Regions from separate parts of the Exiguobacterium sp. UBA7533 genome, predicted to be linked through region 1. Evidence: riboswitches for the same ligand, from Rfam matches in the RefSeq annotation. Region 1 holds a riboswitch; the other holds the start of a gene.

Region 1 (8,309 bases):
TACCCATGAATATAGCTAATGCCATGATCCCAGCCGAACAGTTGTTTGAAACCGAAGACGAATAAGTAATACGCGAACACGTGAAAGACGATGACGATTTTCGCCGCAATTGCCGGAATTCGTTTCATGAAAATTCCCATTAATACGATGACGAGAATCGGAATGTTGAAAAATCCTGTGAATTGCCGGATCAAACTCCATAAGCCGTCCGGCGCGTACATCAAGAATGGTGCGATGACGAAAGATATTAAAGCAACGATCGTTCCGAACCATTTACTGACACGAATCAAATGTTCATCACTCGCCTCTTTCGCAAACACCGGCTGATAGATATCGAGGACGAAAAGTGTTGCAATACTATTTAGCAACGAGTTAAACGAACTGAAGACGGCTCCGAGTAAGACAGCTAAGAAAAATCCCATCAGCGAGACCGGCAGTAACTCCGTAATGAGTCGAGGATATGATAAATCACCGCTTGTTAGTGTGTTCCCATACAAGTGATAGGCAATGATCCCAGGAATCAGCATGAAGATTGGAACTAATAACTTTAAGAATCCTGTCATGAGGACGCCCTTCTGTCCTTCCTTCAAATCTTTTGCCCCGAGCACACGTTGAATGACATATTGATTGAGTGACCAATAAAATAAGTTCGCAAATAGGATACCCGTGAAAATCGAGAAGAACGGAACGGCATCGGTTGAGCTTCCGATTGCGTTCAGCTTCTCCGGTTGCACAGTCGCAATCGTCTTCATCCCTTGAAGTAAATTCCCATCACCCAGTGTGATAAAGCCGAGTACCGGAACTAAGAATCCGACGAAGACGAGCCCAATCCCGTTCAAGGTATCCGAGACAGCCACCGCACGTAGTCCTCCAAAAATCGCATAAATTGCTCCGATGATCCCGACGACCCAGACGACTAACCAAAGAGATTGCGTATAACTAAGACCAAATAGTTCCGGAACATCGAATAGCTGCAAGACAGCAATCCCACCCGAATAAAGCATCGAAGGAATCGTGACGCACATATATCCGAGTAAAAAGAGTAAGACTGTCATCCGACGAACCGTCTCATCATACCGGTGACTTAAGTATTCCGGTAACGTCGAGATACCAAGCCCGAGAAACTTCGGGAGTAGATAAATCGCCATGATGATGGCAGCAAATCCCGCCGTGACTTCCCACGCCATACTCGACATGTTTCCCATGAAAGATTGTCCATTTAGTCCAATCAACTGTTCTGCCGACAAATTCGTCAGCAGTAGCGATCCGGCAATGAAAACGCCACTTAGCCCTCGACCTGCTAAGAAGTACTCATCAACACCTTGTGTTTTCCCGCGCGTCAACCGGTACGATATGTAGGCAACGAGCAACATGAAAAATGCTGCAGAACCTAATGTAAAAAATAATTCAGATGTAGTCATGTATCTCCCTCCCTCTCTTTTTCAAAATTCCTATTCTCAAATATGTATTCATTGATTCCTTTTTTATACTTTTTCAAAACTATATTTTAGAAAACGTTTTCTTTTTTAGGAACAAAAAACCACCTTCTATAAATAGAAGGCGGCTAGTTGATTACGATTGACGTGGATGTTCTGGGAAGTCCATCTCTTCGTAACGAACAATCGACGTCCGGTTTTTGAATTTGTGTCCTAACCAGAAGGCAAGGAACAACGGAATTCCGACATATGTCGCGGCAATCCCGACCCAATCAATTTGATCAGCAAGGAATGCTGCATAGTTTTGACCAACGATGACAAGGAAACAAAGACCGAATGCAAACAGCGGACCGAACGGGAACGCTGGTGCAACGTAAGGTAAATCTTTCAACGAATGACCTTGTGCAAGGAATCCTTTACGGAAACGATAGTGACTGATCGCAATTCCGAGCCATGCGATGAATCCTGTCATACCTGAAGCATTGAGTAACCACAGGTAGACTTGTCCACCAAACATCGATGTTAAGAAACAGAGCGCACCGATTGCTCCTGTTGCAAGCAAGGCGTTACGCGGTACCCCATTTTTCGACACTTTTGCAAAGAACTTTGGTGCATCTCCTTGACGAGCAAGTGTATACAGCATCCGTGTGGAAGCATACATACCTGAGTTACCGGCAGATAGAACAGATGTCAAGATGACGGCGTTCATGAGTGCTGCCGAGAACGCAAGACCTGCTTTTTCAAAGACGAGCGTAAACGGACTAACGGCAATGTCCGTGATGTCATTGGAAACCAAGTTCGGGCTCGTATACGGAATGAGCATCCCGATGACGAAAATCGCAAGGATGTAGAAGAGTAAAATGCGCCAGAAGACTTGTTTGACTGCTTTTGGAACGTTTTTTTTCGGATTTTCCGATTCACCTGCGGCAATTCCGACTAGTTCTGTTCCTTGGAAACTGAATCCAGCAACGAGGATGATTCCGATGACGGCAGGAATACCACCGACGAACGGCGCATCCCCGAGAGCAAAGTTTTTAAAGCCAACTGGTGGCTCCGATGTAAAGACACCGAAAATCATCGCAACACCGACGACTAAGAAGACGATGACAGTGACGACTTTAATCATGGCGAACCAATACTCCGCTTCCCCAAAACCTTTAACGGAGAAGTAGTTCAAGCCGATCATGAGTAAAAGGAATAAGGCACTGAAGTAAAATCCAGGAACGTCCGGGAACCAATACGTCATAACGATTTGTGCTGCAACGAGCTCAACTGCGATCGTGACTGCCCAGTTGTACCAGTAGTTCCAGCCGAGGGCAAAGCCGAATGAGGGATCGACGAATTTTGTCCCGTATGTCGAGAAGGATCCGGCGACAGGCATATACGCCGCCATTTCGCCAAGACTTGTCATTAAGAAGTAGACCATCAGACCAACGATTGCATACGATAGGAGTGCACCACCTGGTCCTGCTGCTGCAACGGAAGCACCGGACGCGATGAAAAGTCCTGTTCCGATTGCCCCACCGATGGCGATCATCGACATATGACGGGCTTGTAATCCACGTTTTAATCCTTCGGCTGTCGAATCTGTTGTTTGTTTCACATCTAGTTTGTTCATTTCGTTCGCTTCTCTCTGTTTAGATTTTTTGAGAGGACACTTTTTGAATGAAAAAACAAAAAGCGCCCTCATCTTCCAGATGGAAGATGAGAACGCAACATAATAAAATGAATGCGCCTCATTCTACCGTCGTGAAAGATAGCTCTCCACAAGTAAGTGATACCCGACTTGTGACAGTATTAGACCTATTCGATCTAATCCCAATCGATCATCTTCAAAGCGATGATTGATTTCGGCAATTCTTCCTTTCAGGTCACTTCATTTGTCGCTTGACGACATCCGTAACCGTACTCTTAAGAACTGCAACCTCCATCCCACTGGTTGAGTGAGAACTGAATTAAATTAGTTATTACTACGCCATATTACACAAACCGCCACGAAATTGTCAATTGCCTTTTTTGAATCTGGGGTAGTAGATGGTAAAAATCCGATATGTTTAGTACACTAAATGATAGAAGTCCACTGAGAGAAAGGATGCTGCTTGCATGCCACAGGAACGTGATTTGCTGACTTACCGACTCGAGGAACAAATGCGTGTCATTCTTCGTACCCTGCGACGTGAACTTAATCGACTATTTGAAGGAACAGCAACCCGAAGCGAATTTTTCATCTTACGGAGTCTTTCAGAAAACGGTCCCCAGCGTCCGACACTTCTTGCGGAACAATTTGAGCTGGCGACGAGTCAAGTCACTGCTTTAACGGATAAGCTCTATAAACAAGGATATGTCACACGGACGCGTTCGACGGAAGATCGTCGCTCGATTGTCCTCGCTTTGACGGATGACGGAGAGCGTGCTTTTCGGGAACTCGAGGTCGTCCGAAGAAACTATTTACAAGATCGCTTCGGAACTTTAACAGAAGAAGAACTGGAAACGATGATTCGTGTCTTCGATAAGATTTTACTGACGATGGATGAGGATACGCTCACTTCGTCTTCATAAAAAACGGTAGATTTTCTACCGTTTTTTATGTTTTATCTAAACATTTACCTCTGTCTAACCGTTACCTAGATGAGTATACTGGAGTATATATATGGAAATCTGTTAGCTGGGGGAGTTGGGAGGATTTGTTGTCCATCATGAATCAATTCATCATTAACTTTTGTCTACTGTTCACGACGATTACTCTCTTATTCTTACCATTTCGGAATCGACCACGTATTTCGCTGAATTCCAGCTGGAGTACACGCCTCATATTGGGAAGTGTCTGTGGTCTGATTGCAGTTTTGTTGATATTCAATGGCATTCAGATTGATGTCGCCCGTGTGGATTTACGAATCATCCCAGTCGCGATCGCTATGCTATTCGGTGGTTTCCCGAGCGCCATCGTCGCCGGTATAATGATCATCGGGACACGTTACTTTTTGACACCCGTCGATCAAATGGAGGGTTTTTATCTGTCCACACTGATTATAGTCTTAATCATTACGACGATCGGAATCGTACGTCGATTCGTTCATGTCTCGACGCGCCATTTTCAATTATTGGTGTCAATTGGTGTTCTCTATTCGTTACCTGCCATCTATATCCTAACAAACAGCTGGTCGACATTCTTTAAAATTTCAATCGCTTATATCTTCTTTAATCTATTGGCTGGCTTTGTTGCTTTTCGACTGCTGACGGAATTACGCCGTCACTTCGAAAACATTCAGTATCAACAAAAACTAGCGATGACGGATGCTTTGACCGGACTTGCCAATCGGCGCCGTCTCGATGATTCACTGTCACTTGTCGGTTCAACGGATCAAGGGTATTCACTTGTCTTGATTGATATCGACTTCTTCAAGCACGTCAATGATACATATGGTCATGACGCCGGGGATGATGTCCTACGTCAACTCGGCATGACACTCGCTTCCTTAACACGACCGGATGACCTCGTCGGACGATACGGTGGTGAAGAGTTTTTGATCATTTTACCAAGCACTACAGCTAAAGAAGCTCAAAAAATCGCAGAGTTGGCTCGGATGACGGTCGCACGCAACCTGTTCCCGACGGCAGACGTACCTGATCTGCAAATCACGATTTCGCTTGGGATTGCACATTCTAGTGGTTCCCATACGTCTTTAGAAGCATTACAAAAAGCAGATAAAGCGTTGTATTACTCAAAAGAAAGCGGACGAAACCGAAGTACGATTTATACGAAGGAACTTGCCTTCCGACAAGCTTGAATAAGAGACACTTCCTAGCGGGAGTGTCTCTTTCTATGACCTTATTCCGTTTCTTTCGGAAAACCGATGCTTTCAACCGTTCCAAAGACGATCATCCGGCTCAATTGCTCCGCCATATATGCGGATGAATATGGCCGACCGTTTCGCAACCAGGAAATCAATAATCCTAACTGTCCACCAATGACATAGTTCAGTAACAAATCCCGATCGACGAAAGTCGCATCTTCTGCGACTTGGGATCGAAAGACGAGGCGATAATTTTCTTTCAACGTATCAAGAAAACGTGAGATGAACGTTTTGATAGGACCTTGAACGAGCATCGTCTGGTAAAACAATTCGTTTTCTTCAATGTGAATGAACAAACGAGCAAAATAACGACTGACCTGTTCGACTGTCGGAAATACGGTGCCTGTACCTGTAATCCGAATCGCTTGTTCGAGCGCCATCATCTGTTCCTCAACGATTTGGTCAAGCAAATCATATTTATCTGTGTAGTGCGCATAAAAGGTCGAGCGGTTCACACCCGCCCCATCCGTCAGCATCTTGACGGTGATGCTCGAAAAGCTGTTTGTCTTCAGTAAACGAAACAATTCCATCGTAATACGGTCACGTGACCGTTTTGGTCGTGGATCACGGCTCTCTTTCATGTGCATTTCACTCCTTTTCCATCATCTTTTTTAAAAATGAATCCGTTATCATTTATTTTTCCAACATTTTGTCGGAAATTGTTGGTTGTTTGTTATCTAACTATCCATATAATTAACTATATTAATTACTCCTCCCCCCAGAGGAGTACTTTTTTTGAATCGATTGTACACAAGAAAGGATGCTAACACACTCATGAGTATGAAAAAATTACTAATCATTAATGTCGTTACACTCATCGTTTTGATCGGTGGTGGGGTCGTCGGATACTACTATTACGATCAAGCAACAAGCTATGTCAAAACAGACAATGCGAAAATCGATGGCAAAATGATAACGATTGCTAGCCCAAGCGCTGGTAAATTAACGGACTGGTCTGCTAAAACAGGCGAATCGCTCGACAGCGGTGCAACACTTGGTCACATCATGACTGCGCAAGCTGGACAAAAACCAACAGATCTTTCTGTTTCGATGCCTGCGAAGGCAACGATCGTTCAGTCGATGGCGACAAAGAACGGCTTCGTCGCAGCCGGTACACCACTTGCCTATGGTTTTGACTTAAACGACCTTTGGGTCACAGCGAACATCGAAGAAACAGAAATCGATGAAATCAAAGTCGGACAAACCGTTGACGTATATGTCGACAGCTATCCTGACACGACACTTTCTGGTGAAGTGGAACAGATCGGAATGACGACAGCTTCGACGTTCTCGATGATGCCTTCTTCAAACGGAAATGCGAACTACACGAAAGTCGCACAAGTCATTCCAGTTAAAGTATCACTCTCGCAAGAAAAATCACTCGACATTCGACCTGGTATGAATGTGACCGTCCGCATTCATAAGGATTAAGGAGGGACGTTCATGTCTACTACCTTCTTGTTCGGATATAGTGCGTTCACGATTCTGATCATCATCGGCGTCAACTGGATCGCCCGCCGGAATCGTCAATCCGACATCGCACTGGCCACTGACGGACCGACACTTGAGGAGTCCCTCGAGACGGAACCGACGATGACCGTGACACCACCAGTCGCAGCACCTTCAAAACAAGTATCGACTGAAAACGTCAGTATTCCGAAAGTACTGACGGTCTTACTGATTGGTATGTTCATTGCTATTTTGAACCAAACGTTGATTAATGTCGCGTTACCGGTTCTAATCAATGACTTCAACGTGTCGACGTCCACTGCCCAGTGGTTGACGACAGGTTTCATGCTCGTCAACGGGATCTTGATTCCGATCAGTGCTTTTTTAATGCGCAGTTATACGTTCCGCCAGTTGTTCCTCGCTTCGATGACACTCTTTTTCTTCGGATCGGTCATCTGTTCGATGGCAATGAACTTCCCGGTCATGATGATTGGTCGTGTCGTTCAGGCAGCGGGGGCTGGTATCTTGATGCCACTCGGATCAAACGTCTTCATGACATTATTCCCACCGCATAAGCGCGGTGCTGCCATGGGAATGCTCGGAATCGCTATGATTCTCGCTCCTGCTGTCGGACCTACGATCACAGGATATGTCATCCAAAACTATGACTGGCACGTCATGTTTTATGCGATGTCGTTCTTTGGATTAGTGACATTGTTACTCGGTACGGCCTGGTTCCGCCTGACGCAGCCACTCTCGAAACCTTCTTTCGACGCACTGGGCGTCTTATTCAGTACGATCGGATTCGGGAGTCTCCTTTACGGATTCAGTGAAGCCGGGAATGACGGCTGGGATAGCCCGATCGTCATCAGCACGATCGTCATCGGCTTAATTGGAATCGCTGCTTTTGCAATGCGTGAGCTGTCGATGGAAGATCCGATGTTGAATATTCGTGTGTTAAAGGTTCCGGAATTTTCGTTCACCCTCTTCATCAATGTCATCGTCACGATGGCGTTGTTCGGTGGGATGTTGCTTTTACCGATTTACCTTCAAAGCATTCGCGGTTTTTCACCGGTCGATTCAGGTCTTCTCCTTTTGCCCGGATCACTGATCATGGGAATCACCGGACCGATTGCCGGTCGTTTATTTGACCGCTTCGGTATTCGACCGCTCGCTATCTTCGGTTTGACGTTGATGACGTACGGGACATGGGAATTGACGCAATTAAACATGGATACGTCGTATTATTCCATCATGGGCATCTACATGCTTCGGTCATTCGGTATGGCATTCATCATGATGCCGATCATGACTGCCGGTATGAACGCTTTACCGATGAAGATGATCCCGCACGGAAACGCAACCCAAAACACACTTCGTCAAGTCGCCGGCTCCATCGGAACGGCAATTCTCGTCACCGTCATGACCCGTCAAACGACGGCTCACTTGGCAGACGATGCGAATCAGTTCACGACGCTCGACCCGACGCTTTCGCAACATTTAAACGATCTTGGACAACAGCTGGGTAGCTCACAAGCTGCTTCAACGAGTTGGTTTACGATGCTGACAA
Region 2 (8,309 bases), on a different contig from region 1:
GAACAACAAGAAGGTATTCTGATGTTTGAACATCTGAATGAAGAAATCAAAGCATCCGAGCAACTCGCTAAAGCGATCCAAGAAGCGGGACGCGTCGGCGTCGTCTGGAATGGGACGACAAACAAGTTACTGATGAGTAGTCCAGGGGAACCCCATCTCGGGAAGTTCGCTAAAGCGCATGTCCAAGCATTCAATGGACGAGGTGGAGGAAGTGCGGTTCAGGCACAAGCACAATTTACGAATCGGGATGATGCGATGGCATATGTCGATCGATTACGGGAGGAATATCAGTTATGACAGTCATTCAAGTACGTACAGCAGAACAACATCAAGCCGTTCGGATGATCCGGGAGCGTGTCTTCGTCGAGGAACAAGGCGTACCACGTCATCTTGAATACGATACACATGATGAAACAGCGATTCATCTGCTTGTCCTCGATGAACAGAGTCGACCGGTTGCAACGGGTCGCACACGACCATATGACGACCAACGGATGAAGGTGGAGCGTGTGGCGACGCTGTCGACAGCCCGAGGAAAAGGATACGGTGGTGAGTTGATGCAGGCGATGGAACGTATCGCGCGACGTGAAGGAAAACAACTGCTGACACTCGGTGCACAAGTCCAAGCCATCCCGTTTTATCAAGGTCTTGGTTATACGATCGTCTCCGATGAATTCGACGATGCGGGCATTCCACACCGGACGATGGAGAAGAAAATGTAAGTTATTTTGAAAGAAATCCTGCAAAAAGGGTTTCTTTTTTTTGTTTTCTATGTATATATATAATTCATAATGAATTTTTATACAGACAAATGAATTAAAAACCAGGAGGGAATTATACATGTCAAAACAAAAATTAATCTTAGCGTACTCTGGGGGACTCGATACATCAGTAGCCATCAAATGGTTGAGCAAGGACTATGATGTCATTGCCTTATGCATGGATGTCGGAGAAGGAAAAGATTTATCCGTCATCAAGGAAAAAGCACTCCTCGTCGGTGCGATCGAATCAATCGTTCTCGATGTCAAAGAAGAATTCGCACAAGACTTTGTCTTGCCAGCACTTCAATATGGCGCCCATTACGAAAATGCCTATCCGTTGATCTCAGCGCTTTCGCGTCCGTTGATCGCAGAAAAACTCGTCGAAGTCGCGCATGAATATGGTGCAACGGCGGTCGCACATGGATGTACCGGAAAAGGGAATGACCAGGTCCGGTTCGAAGTTTCGGTCGCGGCACTTGATCCGTCACTCGAAGTCATCGCACCGGTTCGGGAATGGAAATGGTCACGGGAAGAAGAGATCGCCTACGCGAAAGAAAACAATGTGCCAATCCCGATCAACCTCGATAGCCCATACTCGATTGACATGAACCTTTGGGGACGGAGTAATGAATGTGGCGTCCTAGAAAATCCATGGACAGAACCACCACAAGACGCATATGCGTTGACGGTAGCACCAGAAGACGCTCCGGATCAGGCAGAAGAAGTCATTATCGGCTTTGAAGCAGGTGTTCCAGTTTCTATCAACGGGACGACGTATCCATTAGCGAAACTGATTACGGAACTGAATATCATCGCTGGAGCACATGGGGTCGGACGGATCGACCACGTCGAGAACCGTCTCGTCGGTATCAAATCGCGGGAAGTCTATGAGTGCCCAGGCGCAACTGTTTTACTCAAAGCGCACGCTGCACTCGAGACGATTACATTGACGAAGGACGTCGCGCATTTCAAACCATTACTCAGCAAACAATACGCAGAAACAATCTACAACGGTCTCTTCCATGCGCCATTGACGAAAGGCTTGAAAGCTTTCTTGACGGCAACACAACAGGACGTTACAGGAGAAGTTCGCGTTAAACTGTTCAAAGGAAATGCAACTGTTACAGGTCGTCAGTCGGCTGTCTCGCTTTATGATGAGAAACTTGCGACGTACACGAAAGAAGATGCATTCGATCATGAAGCAGCAAAAGGCTTCATCAAATTACACGGTCTTGCCGTTTCAACGCATGCGAGTGTACATCGTCAGGCGGGTGTAACGAAATGACCAAACTCTGGGGTGGACGTTTTACGGAAAGTGCTTCCGCTCAAGCGGAAGCCTTCGGAGCATCAATCACGTTCGATCAAAAATTAGCAAGCGTTGATTTGAAAGGCAGTCTCGCACATGCACAGATGTTATTTGAACAAGGGATTCTCGCTCAAGATGAGTGGACACAAATCCAGCAAGGATTAAAGCAACTCGAAGCGACGTTAAAGGACCATTCCTACACATTAGCGGACGAAGACATTCATATGAATCTTGAGCGTTTGTTGACGGAACAGATCGGTCCAGTTGCAGGGAAACTGCATACGGCACGGAGCCGAAACGATCAAGTCGCAACCGATTTACATCTATGGATGGAGCAGCATGTCGAAGCGTTGACGACGGCATTACGCGAGCTCCAATCGGTCATTACGGAACAAGCTGAGCAACATATCGAGACGGTTATGCCGGGGTATACGCATTTGCAACGGGCACAACCAATCTCGCTTGCGCATCACTTGCTCGCTTATTTCTGGATGTTCGAACGTGATGTCGAACGGTTGACGGACAATCAAAAACGAATTCGGAAATCACCACTCGGGGCAGGCGCGCTCGCGGGGACCACGTTCCCGATCGACCGTTTCCGTTCTGCCGAGTTGCTCGGTTTTGAGTCGGTCTATCCGAACAGTCTCGATGCTGTCTCCGACCGCGACTTTGTCATTGAATATCTCGGAATCGCCTCGACCGTCATGATGCATCTCTCACGTTTTTGTGAAGAAATCATCATCTGGGCGTCGCAAGAATTCGGCTTCATCGAGTTGTCTGACGCCTTCTCGACAGGCTCAAGCATGATGCCACAAAAGAAAAACCCTGATTTTGCTGAATTGATTCGTGGAAAAACAGGTCGCGTCTACGGCAACCTGATGGGCTTCTTGACGACGATGAAGGCATTACCACTCGCTTACAACAAAGACATGCAAGAGGATAAGGAAGGGGTCTTCGATACAGCAGATACCGTTCTCAAGTCCGTTCAAATCTTCACCGGAATGATTGAATCCGCGACGTTTAAGACCGAAGCGCTCAAGAAGGCGACAATGCAAGACTTCTCGAATGCAACGGAACTCGCCGACTACCTTGTAACGAAAGGCATACCGTTCCGGGAAGCGCATGAAATCGTAGGGAAAGCCGTCCTTTACTGTGTGCAGAACGGTTGTTTCCTGAAGGACTTGAATCTCGAGACGTATCAAACGTTCCATCCTGATATCACAGAAGACGTCTATCCGCTCCTCGATCCGGTTCAAGCAGTGGCACGCCGGACAAGCTACGGCGGTACAGGGTTTGCTGCCGTTTCGGAGCAACTCGAACTCGCGAAACAGCATCTTGCGAATTGACGAATTTTGAAAAAAATCAGTCAAATGACTGGATTTAACAAAAGATGTCTGCTATAACTGTAACTAACAACCGACAGATAGAGGCGCGGATGACATGAGTAGCATCATTCTTGAAGGCAAGCATGCTGAATGATGTGAAAGGGGAAGTCCGCCGAAGTGAACGAGAAGATGCTTCTTCTTATTTGCTGGTACAACGGTTAAGATCCGTTGTACTGCCGAAACCGATGTTTCGGAGCGCTATCTTACGTAAAAGAACGAATGACTTTGTCTTCGTTTGTCCGATCGTGATAACGACGGGCCGTAGGAACGCTCCTACCGGCCCGTCGTTTTTTTCTGTATCGGGACAAAGGAGATAGGATTGTGACAACTGTACTTAAATTTGGTGGAAGCTCGGTTGCGACTGTCGAACAGATTCAGTCTATTGCGAATTATTTGAAGAGTCGCGCAGCCGAAGGTGAAAAACTCGTCGTCGTCGTTTCGGCGATGGGCAAGATGACAGATTCTTTGATCGCTCAGGCGCAAGCCATCACGGATCGCCCCGAGCGAAGAGAACTCGATCGACTGCTTGCCATCGGAGAAGAACAGACGATTTCATTACTCAGCATCGCCCTCAACTCGCTCGGTGTCAAAGCGTTATCGCAAACAGGCGCTCAAGCAGGAATCAGCACGATGGGCGTGCATACGAAAAGTAAGATCAAACAGATCGATGGAGATCTGTTACGACAAAAACTCGAAACGTACGATGTCGTCATCGTCGCCGGATTCCAAGGTGTCAACGAACTTGGTGACGTGACGACACTCGGACGAGGTGGGTCGGATACAACGGCAGTTGCCCTTGCGGCAGTCCTTGATAAACGGTGCGAAATCTATACCGATGTCGACGGTGTCTATACAGCTGATCCGCGAATCCATGCCGCCGCTCAACCGATTCCACATATCTCGTATGATGAGATGATGGAAATGAGCGCCCTCGGGTCGAAGGTCATGGAAATGCGAAGTGTCGAACTAGGAAAAAAATACGGCGTACACATCTTCGTCGGGAAAACACTTGAATCGAAAAGGGGAACATGGATCATGGAAGCGACGGAAACAATGGAACAAAAAGCGGTGACGAGTGTCAGTGTCACGAAGAACGTCTTGACGGTATCAATCAAACACGTACCGCAAACGAATGCAGCAGTAGCCGATATCTTCGAACTCTTATCGAACCGTCACGTCAATATCGACATGATCAGTCAAACGACGTTCGACAGTGACATCTTCTTATCGTTCTCTTGTCCACTCGACGAGGAAGAGTTCCTCGACGAAGCATTGAAAGATATTATGGATCGCTTCACGACAGTCAAGGTCGATCGCCACGATCAGCACGCGAAGTTGTCTGTCGTCGGAATCGGGATGCGGGATGCGACAGGTGTTGCCTCAAAGTTGTTCGCGATCTTCCGAGCAGAGAACATCCCGTTCTATCAAGTCACGACATCAGAAATCAGCATCTCGTATACGATTGCACAAGCAGATATTGAACGGACGGTTGCAGCGATTGCAAACGCGTTCGAGTTATAAGGAGGAAAACAGCATGTATCATGTAGCCGTCATTGGAGCAACCGGCGCCGTCGGTCAAAAAATGTTACAAGTACTCGCAGAACTGGATTTCCCGGTCAGCCGCTTATCCGCCTATGCTTCTGCTCGTTCAGCAGGGAACACGGTACAGTTCAAAGGAGAAGACATCACGATTCAAGCGTTGACACCGAACATTACGGAAGACGGTATCGATGTCGCGCTGTTCGCAGCGGGCGGAACGATCAGTGAACAATATGCCCCTTTACTAGCTGAAAATGGAACACTCGTCGTCGATAACTCAAGTGCCTTCCGGATGCAGGAGACGATTCCACTCGTCGTACCAGAAGTTAATCCACAAGCAATTCAAGCGATGGATCGCTTAATCGCGAATCCGAACTGTTCGACGATTCAATCCGTCGTCGCCTTAGCACCGCTCCAGTCACTGGGATTCGAACGGATCAATTACACGACGTATCAGGCAGTATCGGGTTCTGGTCAAAAAGGGATCGAGGACTTGGCGCGTGGGGCGCGCGGAGAAGAACCTGTCAATTATCCGCATCCGATTCACGATAACATCTTGCCGCATATCGATGTGTTCCTTGAGAACGGCTATACGAAAGAGGAACAGAAGATGATTGATGAAACACGAAAAATCTTCAATCTTCCAGCATTGCCTGTCAGTGCGACGTGTGTCCGGGTTCCGGTCACGAACTCTCACTCGGTTGCAATCAATGTCACGTTTACACAACCGACGACGGTTGCAACAATCCGTGAAGCACTTAAAAACGCACCCGGCGTCGTCCTCGTCGATGATGTCGCGAATACACGCTATCCGATGCCACTCGATGCGAGTGGGACGGACGACGTCTACGTCGGTCGGATTCGACAAGATGATAGTCTCGCGAACACGTTCCATCTTTGGTGTGTAGCTGACAACATCCGAAAAGGTGCTGCGTCGAACGCCGTACAAGTTGCACGCCAAGCGATCGAACAGTCGATTCATTCATAAAAAAGGAGGAGTTCTTCATGTTCAAAGGAGCAGGTACAGCACTCGTCACACCATTTAATGAAGCAGGCGAGTTGGATTTACATGTATTCGAACGCTTGATCGAGCAACAACTCGCAGCAGGGATTCAGGCACTTGTCGTCGGAGGGACGACAGGAGAAGGCTCGACATTGACGAATACGGAATTCGAACAACTACTGACGACTGCCGTTCAGGTCACGGCAGGACGAGTACCCATCATTGCAGGAACGGGTTCGAACAACACGGCAGTAACGATCGAGAAAACATTACTCGCAGAACGCCTCGGTGCGGACGCAGCGATGCTTGTGACGCCTTATTACAATAAAACATCACAAGCTGGTCTCATCGCACACTTCACGGCAGTTGCTGATGCTACACAATTACCAATCATGCTGTACAACGTCCCGTCACGGACTGGTGTTGCGATTGCCGTCGAAACAGCGGTGACATTGGCACGTCATCCTCGGATCCAGGCGTTTAAAGAAGCGAGTGGAGACGTCAGCTTCATGGGTGAACTGATGGCGGCGATTCCGGAAGACTTCGCGGTCTTCTGTGGAAATGATGATCAAATCCTACCTTACATGGCATGGGGGGCACAGGGGGTTATCTCGGTTCTTTCAAATCCGTATCCAGCAGAGACACAAGCACTTGCTGAAGCGTTACTCGCGCAAGATCTCGCCACGGCCCGCCGGATTCAGGCAGACTTGTTACCAGTCATCGGTGCTTTGTTCAGTGACGTCAATCCGATTCCAGTTAAAGCATCGCTTGAAGAACTTGGCTTTGCTGTCGGTGCACCGCGCTTGCCACTCGTCCGTCAATCGGAAGTGGGTCATGCCCATTTACTTGAAACAATGCGTGCTTACAAAGGAGTGGTTCGATGAGACTCGCGTTACACGGTTATGGGGCGACAGGACAATACGTCGTCGAACTAGCAGCGCAAAGTGTCGTTGCGATCGTTGACCGGACGAAGTCATCCGATACAATCGCTTCATATGCCGAGCTGACGGAGATGTCAGAAACGGTCGATGCGATCATCGACTTCTCGCATCCGAGTTTGCTACCGGATCTACTCGCATACGGGCTGGCGACAAAGACGCCACTCGTTATCGCGACGACTGGTTTTTCTGAAGCGGAGCTTGCGTCCATCAAGAACGCTGCAAAAGAAATTCCGATCTTCCAGTCGTATAACATGTCGTATGGTATCGCAATGGTGCAGCAACTACTGAAGACACTGGTGCCACTGGCAGGGGCGTATGACATCGAATTGCTTGAGAAACATCATAATCAAAAAGTCGATGCTCCAAGTGGGACGGCCGAGTTGTTACTGCAAACGATTCAGACGGCACGTGACGTCACACCTGTGTATGACCGGTCACAGACGCGGCAAAAGCGGGAGACGAACGAGATCGGGATGCATGCGATGCGCGGTGGAACGATCTTCGGAGAACACGAAGTCTTATTCGCAGGTGTCGACGAGTTGATTGAAATCAAACATACAGCGCTATCGAAAAAAGTATTTGCTTCTGGTGCGATCAAAGCAGCTGAAGCACTCATTCAAAAAACAGCGGGACTCTATACGTTAGAGACGCTCTACACACAGGAGGATTCACATGTTACTCACTGATGCTTACGAAATTGCTAAATTCATTAAAGATGCAAAAAAACAAACACCGGTAAAACTTTATGTCAACGGCGATTTGGCGGGCTTGACGATCGAAGGTGCTACAGCGTTCGGATCAGATGAATCAAAAATTTTCTTCGCAGATGCAGGACTTGCGGCTACTTTCTTAGAAAAGTATTCAGATCGCATCACGGATGTTCATGTGGAGTATGACCGTCGCAACAGTGCGGTACCTATGCTTGATACACGTCATTTGAATGCGCGAATCGAACCAGGTTCATGGATTCGTGATCATGTCGTCATTGGTGACAACGCGGTCGTTATGATGGGTGCGATCATCAATATCGGTGCATCGATCGGAGATGGTACAATGATTGATATGAACGCTGTCGTCGGTGCACGTGGGACGATCGGGAAAAACGTTCATGTTGGCGCAGGTGCCGTGGTCGCGGGTGTCCTCGAACCACCTTCAAAAACACCTGTCATCATTGAAGACGGTGTCTTGATTGGTGCGAATGCAGTCATTCTCGAAGGCGTCAAAGTCGGTAAAGATGCCGTCGTCGCTGCCGGTAGTGTCGTCACAGAAGACGTACCTGCTGGAAGCGTCGTTGCCGGAACACCTGCACGTGTCATCAAACAGAAAGATGCGAAAACAGAAGAGAAGACGCAATTGGTGGATGATTTACGTTCA

What was found. A riboswitch is a leader RNA that binds a small molecule or an ion and turns the genes downstream of it on or off. The one in region 1 is predicted to bind lysine.
Region 2: it holds a riboswitch for lysine, as region 1 does, so the genes downstream of both, B2U10_RS12410 (aspartate kinase) here and B2U10_RS04395 (amino acid permease) in region 1, are expected to answer to the same signal.

The regions. Positions count from the first base shown of each region.
Region 1 is NZ_DLMP01000002.1:46,969-55,277, reverse strand. It holds gene B2U10_RS04400 (solute:sodium symporter family transporter) at 1-1,421, opposite strand, end outside; gene B2U10_RS04395 (amino acid permease) at 1,573-3,054, opposite strand; lysine riboswitch at 3,186-3,374, opposite strand; gene B2U10_RS04390 (MarR family winged helix-turn-helix transcriptional regulator) at 3,540-3,995, shown strand; gene B2U10_RS04385 (diguanylate cyclase) at 4,133-5,224, shown strand; gene B2U10_RS04380 (TetR/AcrR family transcriptional regulator) at 5,266-5,871, opposite strand; gene B2U10_RS04375 (HlyD family secretion protein) at 6,065-6,721, shown strand; gene B2U10_RS04370 (DHA2 family efflux MFS transporter permease subunit) at 6,734-8,309, shown strand, end outside.
Region 2 is NZ_DLMP01000011.1:171,359-179,667, reverse strand. It holds gene B2U10_RS12430 (alanyl-tRNA editing protein) at 1-297, shown strand, start outside; gene B2U10_RS12425 (GNAT family N-acetyltransferase) at 294-722, shown strand; gene B2U10_RS12420 (argininosuccinate synthase) at 841-2,046, shown strand; gene argH (argininosuccinate lyase) at 2,043-3,413, shown strand; lysine riboswitch at 3,484-3,661, shown strand; gene B2U10_RS12410 (aspartate kinase) at 3,774-4,973, shown strand; gene B2U10_RS12405 (aspartate-semialdehyde dehydrogenase) at 4,987-5,979, shown strand; gene dapA (4-hydroxy-tetrahydrodipicolinate synthase) at 5,997-6,878, shown strand; gene dapB (4-hydroxy-tetrahydrodipicolinate reductase) at 6,875-7,621, shown strand; gene dapD (2,3,4,5-tetrahydropyridine-2,6-dicarboxylate N-acetyltransferase) at 7,608-8,309, shown strand, end outside.